2 regions of the Brevundimonas sp. NPDC007368 genome follow, and region 1 is predicted to be linked to the other one. Evidence: predicted binding sites of a transcription regulator. Region 1 holds the regulator's gene; the other holds the start of a gene.
The links. The regulator HrcA, encoded in region 1, represses chaperone genes, less so after heat shock. The targets are predictions, from matches to a motif close to GTTAGCANTCNNNNNNNNNGANTGCTAAC.

Region 2: the regulator HrcA is predicted to act here: its motif matches at 2,036-2,064, upstream of groES (co-chaperone GroES).

What each region holds. Positions count from the first base shown of each region.
Region 1 covers NZ_JBIAFA010000006.1:98,370-102,533, reverse strand. The annotation lists gene ACFYLW_RS13940 (hypothetical protein) at 1-41, opposite strand, end outside; gene rph (ribonuclease PH) at 122-838, opposite strand; gene hrcA (heat-inducible transcriptional repressor HrcA) at 889-1,977, shown strand; gene grpE (nucleotide exchange factor GrpE) at 2,019-2,615, shown strand; gene ACFYLW_RS13920 (dienelactone hydrolase family protein) at 2,823-3,728, opposite strand; gene ACFYLW_RS13915 (alpha-ketoglutarate-dependent dioxygenase AlkB) at 3,803-4,164, opposite strand, start outside.
Region 2 covers NZ_JBIAFA010000006.1:286,885-291,048, forward strand. The annotation lists gene groL (chaperonin GroEL) at 1-1,564, opposite strand, end outside; gene groES (co-chaperone GroES) at 1,677-1,964, opposite strand; gene ACFYLW_RS14835 (DUF2141 domain-containing protein) at 2,229-2,675, shown strand; gene ACFYLW_RS14840 (hypothetical protein) at 2,831-3,289, shown strand; gene ACFYLW_RS14845 (hypothetical protein) at 3,351-3,749, opposite strand; gene ACFYLW_RS14850 (DUF4260 domain-containing protein) at 3,806-4,164, opposite strand, start outside.

The DNA of each region.
Region 1 (4,164 bases):
GCCGACAGGGCCAGAAGAGAGGCGGCGAGGGCGGGGCGCATGAGGCAGTCTCCGTTCGCGGAAGACCCCACCATGCCCCGATCGGCCCTCGCGGCCTAGTCTGTGGTTTTAGCGGCCCAGTTTACTTGCCGAGGGCGGCCCGCTGCAGGGCGAACAGTTCGCCGCAGCCGATGCCGGCCAGTTCGAACAGGCGGTCGAACTCTGGGCGCGAGAAGCCGCGCTTCTCGCCTGTGGCCTGGATCTCGACGATGCCGCCGGCGCCGGTCAGGACGAAGTTGCTGTCGGCCTCGGCGGTGGAGTCTTCCTCATAGTCGAGGTCCAGAACCGGCAGGTCGTTGAAGATGCCGCAGGACACGGCCGCGACCTGATCGATGATCGGGTCGGCCTTCAGCACGCCCTCGTCCTTGAGGTAGTTGAGAGCGGTGGCCATGGCCACCCAGGCGCCGGTGATCGAGGCGGTGCGGGTGCCGCCGTCGGCCTGGATGACGTCGCAGTCGATCAGGACCTGACGCTCGCCGAGCGCTTTCAGGTCGACCACGGCGCGCAAGGAGCGGCCGATCAGGCGCTGGATTTCCTGGGTGCGGCCCGACTGCTTGCCGGCGGCGGCTTCACGACGGCCGCGCGTATGGGTGGCGCGGGGCAGCATGCCGTATTCGGCGGTGACCCAGCCCTGGCCGGTGTTGCGCATCCAGCCCGGCACCTTTTCCTCGACCGAGGCGGTGCAAAGGACCTTGGTGTGGCCGAAGGTGACCAGGCACGAGCCCTCGGCGTAGCGGTTGACGCCGGTCTCCAGCGTGACGGCGCGGAGTTGTTCGGGGGTGCGTTCAGACGGGCGCATGGGATTTCCTTGGAACCTGAGTGGGGCGTGCTTATCCTGAAAGCGTGAGCCTGTATGCCCCCCATCCGTCGCCGTTCGGAAGCGCCCCCGCTGGCCTGGGGACGCTGGACGCGCGCGCGCGCGACATCTTCCGCCGCATCGTCGAGACCTATCTGGAGACGGGCGAGCCGGTCGGATCGCGCACCATCTCGCGCGGCGGGCTGGCTCTGTCGCCCGCCTCGATCCGCAACACCATGCAGGATCTGACGCTGGCGGGTCTGCTGGCCTCGCCCCACACCTCGGCGGGAAGGGTGCCCACCCACGCGGGTCTGCGCCTGTTCGTCGACGGCCTGCTGGAGGTCGGCGACATCGGTCAGGAAGAACGCCGCGAGATCGACGCGCGGCTGGCGGGGAAGGGGCGCAACTTCGAAGAGGCGCTGGACGCCGCCAGCAACCTTCTGTCCGGTCTGGCCGGCGGGGCGGGCATCGTCGCCAGTCCGGTGCGCGATGCGGGCGTCAAGCACGTCGAGTTCGTGGCCCTGGGCCATGATCAGGCTCTGGCGGTTCTGGTCGGGGACGACGGCACGGTCGAGAATCGGCTGATGCCCCTGTCGGCGGGGGTGACGCCCTCGACGCTGTCCGAGGCCTCCAACTTCCTTAACGCCCGGCTGAAGGGCCGCCCTCTGGCCGAGGCGCGCACCGAGATGAGCGCCGAACTGGACGCCGCCCGGCGCGAGCTGGACGCCGCCGCCGCCCGTCTGGTTGAGGACGGTCTGGCCGCCTGGTCCGGCGGGGGCGAACGCGACCGGGCGCTGATCGTGCGCGGCCGGGCCAACCTGCTGCAGGACGCGCAAGCCGTCGAGGATCTGGAGCGGGTGCGGGTCCTGTTCGACGATCTGGAGCAGAAGGAACAGCTGATCGGCCTGCTGGACGGGGTCGGCGCCGCCCAGGGCGTGCGCATCTTCATCGGCGCCGAAACACGCTTGTTTTCGCTTTCGGGTTCCGCCGTGATCGCGGCGCCCTATATGACGGGTCGGCAGCGGATGCTGGGCGCCATCGGCGTCATCGGCCCTGCAAGACTGAACTATGCCCGTGTCATCCCGTTGGTGGACTATACCGCCCGGGTGCTGGGCCGGATTCTGGACGGACAAGAGACGTGAACGACATCAACGACGAGACCCGGGACCAACTCGAGCAGGACATGGGAGAGGCCGCCATCGACGCCGCGCAGGAAGCCGCCGAAGACGGCGACATGGCCGTGGTCGACGCCCTGATCGCCGAGCGCGACCAGTGGAAGGACCGCGCCCTGCGCGCTGTGGCCGACGCCGAGAACATCAAGCGCCGCGCCGAGACCCAGGCCAACGACGCCCGCGCCTACGCCATCCAGCGTTTCGCCAAGGACCTGCTGAGCGTGGCCGACACCCTGGAACGCGGCCTGCTGTCGGCGCCCAAGGTGCTGGAAGGCGCCGAGACCGACAGCGCCGCCGCCGCCATGGTCACGGGCCTGGAGCTGACGCAGAAATCCCTGCTGTCGGCCTTTGAATCCAACGGTCTGACCCGCGTGGCGCCCGAGCCGGGCGAGGCCTTCGACCCTCATCTGCACCAGGCCGTGATGGAGCAGCCCTCGGACACGGTTCCCGGCGGCACGGTGATCCAGACCCTGCAGCCCGGCTACGCCCTGTTCGGCCGCACCGTGCGCGCCGCCATGGTGGCGGTCGCCGCCAAGGGCTCTGGCCCGGCGGGCGGCGCCTATTCGGAAGCCAATACGACCGGCGGGAATTTCGACGCTAAGGCGTGAGCCTCGGCCGAGTGAGAATGAAAAAGGCCCGGGGCGGATGCTCCGGGCCTTTTTTGCTTGGGGCGGTTCGCTTCCAATTTCCGCTCATCCCCGCGGAGGCGGGGACCCAGTGTTTTGGCTTCCAAGCACTTCGATTGACGAGTGAGGTCTCCGACTGGCGCTCTCACTGGGTCCCCGCCTCCGCGGGGATGAGCGGGTTAGGTAGCCTTAGTGCTTCAGCCGATGCTCGAAAAACGCCAGCAGCCGTCGCCACCCATCCTGCGCATCCGCCTCGCGGTAGCTGGCGCGGTAGTCGGCGTGGAAGCCGTGCGGGGCGTCGTCGTAGAGGATGATCTGACTGTCGCTCTTGTCGGCGGCGGTCAGGGCCGCACGCATGGCCTCGACGCTGGCGACGGGGATGCCGCCGTCCTGCCCGCCGTAGAGGCCCAGCACCGGGGCCTTCAGATCAGCCGCCAGATCGACGGGCCAGGGACGGCCCGCCGCCTTCTGTTCGTCGGTGGCGTTGGCGGCGGGGGCCAGGCGGCCGTACCAGGCGACCCCGGCGTCGAGCGCGGCGAAGCGGGCGCAGGCCTGCCACACCACCTTGCCGCCCCAGCAGTAGCCGGTGATCCCGACCTTGTCGGCCTTGGCCCAGGACTGCAGGCCGATCCATTCCAGGGTCGCGCCCACGTCGCCCATGACCTGTTCGTATCCGGCGGCCCCGACGATGGTCATGATGGCGGCCATGTCGCTGAGCGGGGCCGGGTCGGCCTTGCGCACGAAGAAGGCCGGTGCGACGGCGGCGTAACCGGCCTTGGCCAGGCGGCGGCAGATGTCGCGGATGTATTCGTGCACGCCAAAGATCTCGGACACCACGATGACCACAGGGAAGGGGCCGTCGCCCTCGGGCCGCGCCAGATAGGCGGGCAGTTCGAAGCCGTCGGGAGCCGGGAAGGAGACGGTGTGGGCGATCAGGCCGGCGCTGTCGGTGGTGATCGGGCTGGCCGTCTGGCTGAGGGCGGCGGGGGCGTAGGCGGCGAAGGCCACGCCGCCGAGGGCCGCGACCCCCAGGCTGCGGCGGCTGGGGGCGATCTGGTCGGCGCTCAGGCCCTCGGGCCGGGTGATCAGGGTCATCGCGGGTCTCCGGTGCTGCGTCACAAATGAGGCCGGGACTGTGGCCCGGCTTTGACGTCCCCGTCGAGTCCCGATCAGCGCGCCCGTCTCAGCGTCAGATTGATCCGTCCGCCGCCGGGGACCAACTGCGACGAGTCCGCCAGCAGGCGGTCGATGCCGTGCCGGGCCAGGCGGGCCGGGCCGGTCAGGGCGCAGACGTCGCCGGACGCCAGTTTCAGGCTGTGGGTCTTGCCGCCTTCGGCCGCGCCGATGCGGAAGACCGCCGTATCGCCCAGCGACACCGACAGGACGGGCGCCGACAGATCGGCTTCGTCGCGATCCTGATGCAGGCCCATCTTCGCCTCCCCGCGATAGAGGTTGACCAGGCAGGCGTCCGGCGGGGCGGGCCAGCCGGTCAGGGCGTCCCACAGGTCGAGCAGGGCCTGCGGCATCGGCG
Region 2 (4,164 bases), 190 kb from region 1:
TGGCGGCTTCCGTCGTGATCATGATGCCGGCGACCGAGGCGGCCGACTTCAGAGCCGAACGGACGACCTTGGCCGGGTCGATCACGCCCATCTGGACGAGGTCGCCGTACTCTTCGGTCTGGGCGTTGAAGCCGAACGAGGCGTCGGTCGAGTCCATGACCTTGCCGACCACGATCGAGCCTTCGACGCCCGAGTTTTCCGAGATCTGACGGATCGGAGCCTGCAGGGCGCGACGGACGATGGCGATGCCGGCGTTCTGATCGGCGTTGGAGCCCTTCAGGTCGACCAGCTTCTTGGAGGCTTGGAGCAGGGCCACGCCGCCGCCCGGGACGATGCCTTCATCGGCAGCGGCGCGGGTTGCGTTCAGGGCGTCGTCGACGCGGTCCTTCTTTTCCTTCACTTCGACTTCGGTCGAACCGCCGACGCGCAGGACGGCGACGCCGCCGGCCAGCTTGGCCAGACGCTCTTGCAGCTTCTCGCGGTCGTAGTCCGAGGTGGTGTCCTCGATCTGACGCTTGATCTGGCCGACGCGAGCCTCGATGCCGTCCTTCTCGCCCGAACCTTCGACGATGGTGGTGTCGTCCTTGGTGATCTGGACCTTCTTGGCCTTGCCGAGCATGTCGAGGGTGACGGTCTCAAGCTTGATGCCGAGGTCTTCCGAGATGACCTGGCCGCCCGTCAGGATGGCGATGTCTTCCAGCATGGCCTTGCGGCGGTCGCCGAAGCCCGGAGCCTTGACGGCGGCGACGCGCAGGCCGCCGCGCAGCTTGTTGACCACCAGGGTGGCCAGGGCTTCGCCTTCGATGTCCTCGGCGATGATCAGCAGGGGACGGCCCGACTGAACCACGGCTTCCAGCACCGGCAGCATGGGCTGCAGCGAGGTCAGCTTCTTCTCGTGGAGCAGGATGAGGGGCTCTTCGAGGGCGACCTCCATCTTGTCGGCGTTGGTGATGAAGTAGGGCGACAGGTAGCCGCGGTCGAACTGCATGCCTTCGACGATGTCGACGGTGGTTTCAGCCGTCTTGGCTTCTTCAACCGTGATGACGCCTTCGTTGCCGACCTTGGCCATGGCCTGGGCGATCAGGGCGCCGATTTCTTCATCGCCGTTGGCCGAGATGGTGCCGACCTGGGCGATTTCGGAGTTGTTGGCGACGGGCTTGGAGATCGACTTCACTTCGTCCAGGGCCACGGCGACGGCCTGGTCGATGCCGCGCTTCAGGTCCATCGGGTTCATGCCGGCGGCGACGGCCTTCAGGCCCTCTTGCACGATGGCCTGAGCCAGGACGGTGGCGGTGGTGGTGCCGTCGCCCGCGTTGTCGTTCGCCTTGGAGGCGACTTCGCGGATCATCTGGGCGCCCATGTTCTCGAAGGCGTCTTCCAGCTCGATTTCCTTGGCGACCGAGACGCCGTCCTTGGTCGAGCGCGGGGCGCCGAAGGACTTCTGGATCACGACGTTGCGGCCCTTCGGACCCAGGGTCACCTTGACGGCGTCAGCCAGGACGTTGACGCCCTTCAGCATCTTGTCGCGGGCGTCGGTGTTGAATTTTACGATCTTGGCGGCCATTGCGGGCTGCTCCTGTCTTTATGCGTATGTTCTGGACGATGAGGACGGACGTCGGGTGCTTTATGCCGACGCGAATATCTGAGCCCGGCGCGTTGCGCCGGACCGATTTCGCTTAGGACAGCACGCCCAGGACGTCGGATTCCTTCATGATGATCAGGTCTTCGCCGTCGATCTTCACTTCCGTGCCCGACCACTTGCCGAACAGGATGCGGTCGCCGGCCTTCAGTTCCAGAGCGACGTGCTTGCCGTCTTCGTCACGGACGCCCGGGCCCACGGCGACGACTTCGCCTTCCTGGGGCTTTTCCTTGGCCGTGTCGGGGATGATGATCCCGCCCTTGGTCTTGGATTCTTCTTCCACGCGCTTGACCAGCACGCGATCGCCGAGCGGACGAAACGCCATCGGACTTCTCCCTCTTAAACCCCCGAAGCGGGGCGTTCTGAAATGGTGGGCGGCCCCCTGGCGGTCGCCGCTTTGGCAGCCGACCGTCAAGAGTGCTAACGCATCGGGCAAGTAGGAGGGCGGCTGCGGGGCGTCAAGGCGAGGGCGGCGAAACATCGCCCGATTTTGGCCTGTTGACTCCAAGAACTTTAAATTACAAAGTTCATTGTCTTCGTGAAACCCAAGGGGCCGCCCGGGCTCCGGTCACGAGAGGAGGAGAGAGAAATGCAAGCGGTTCAAAAGGCGGCCCTGGCCGCCGCCCTGTCGTCCCTGGTGCTGGCGGGGGCCGGTTCGGCCCTGGCCGGGGATGTCGTCATCACCGTCACCGGCGTTCAGGCGCGCGGCGGCGACCTGCTGGTCGGGCTGCAGACCTCGGCCCAGTTCCTGAAGCACGAGGGCGACCACGGCGAGATCATCAAGTCGCCGGTCGCCGGAACCCGGGTCGTGACCCTGAAGGACGTGCCGCCGGGCGACTATTCCGTCTCGGTCCTGCACGACATGAACGGCGATCAGCAGATGGCCCTGGCGAACGGCATGCCCGCCGAGGGCTGGGCCATGTTCCGCGGCGAGACCCTGAGGGCGGCCCCGACCTTTGACCGGGTCAAGTTCACCGTGCCGGCGAGCGGCGACGCGCGGGTCAGCGTGGCCATGCAGTATCCGGCGGGACGCTAACGCCGCGCCGTCGAGGCTCTCGACCTGCGGGTCGGGAGCCCGGTTGGCGATGCTCCAAGATGACTTGAATATGAACGGGACCCCTTGGGGTCGTTCAGCGGGGCCTCTCTAGAAAGGGGACAACGGATCAACCGGCTTTCGAAAGGAGCCCCGACATGAAGACCATTTCCAAGATCGGCGTCGGCGCGATCGCTCTGACGATGCTGGCCACGACCCCCGCCGCCGCCCAGTCCTATCGCGACCGAGATCGCGACAACACCGGCCGTGACGCCGTGCTGGGCGCCGTCGTCGGCGGCGTCGCCGGGGCCATCATCGGCCAGGGCGACGGTCGCTACATCGCCGGCGGCGCCCTGGCGGGCGCCGGTCTGGGCGCGGTGGCCTCGGACAGCGACCGCGACGGCTGCAACTATTATCGCGGCGGCCGCTGCTACCGGAACCAGGGCCACTGGGAGCGCGATCACGGCATCAACAGCCGCGACGGCTACTACAACGGCCGCTATGAGCGGAACGACGGCCGCTACTACCGCGACGGCCGCTACTGGCGGAACCACGGCGAGTGGCGCAGCCACCAGAACCGCCGCGACCGCGACTACCGCTACGACCGCCGCTGGTAGGTTCTGGCGCTGAAACTAAGGAAGGCCCGGCGGCGACGTCGGGCCTTTTTCGTGCCCGGCGTCAGCGGACGCCGATGCTCAAGGTGTAGTTGGCGTGCTCGTCCCGGCGGGCGGCGTTGCGCATCAGATAGACCCGCACGACGTAGTCGCCGCTGGACGGCAGGCGGTCCGTGAACTGATTGCCAGAGGTCGATCCGATGAACAGGGCCTCGTCCGCACCCTGTCGGGCGACGTTGAAATAGGCCGAGGTGTTGGTGGGCTGCAGCCGGACGTTCAATGTCTGGCCCGCGCGCGCGCTCAGGACGTAGTCGACCGTGTCATAGCCGTGGATGTTGCCGTGCAGGGCGGCGGACGAGGCGCCGCGCGCGAACTGCACCCGCTCGGTGCGTGAATGGTCCTGGGCGACGGCGGGCAGGGTCAGTGCGCCGACAAGGGCGGCGATAAAGAAGGGCTTGAACATCGGGCTTCCTGATTGAGTCCGGGGAACGACGACGCCGACGCCGGGGTTCCCGTCGCCTAAGCCGCGGCCCGCGCCTTGCCGATCAGGCCCAGGTGGGTGATCCCGAAGCTGTCCGGCGACTTGAGGCCGTAGCCGAGAGCGCGGTCGAAGCCCACGTGGGCCAGCCAGATCAGGGCGAGGGCGACGGGCAGTCCCCCGCCGGTCAGCCCGCCTGTCGCCGCCAGCAACAGCGGGCCGATCAGGCTGTGGGCCAGATTATAGGCCCAGGCGCCGACCCGCGGCCCCGCCAGGTAGCCGAGAAAGGACAGGTCGGGGGTCAGGAAGAGGACGGCGAACAGCAGCCAGCCCTCGCCGAACCGGGCATAGACCAGCACCGAGACGGCCAGCAGGGCCAGACCTTCCAGCCTCTGCCAGA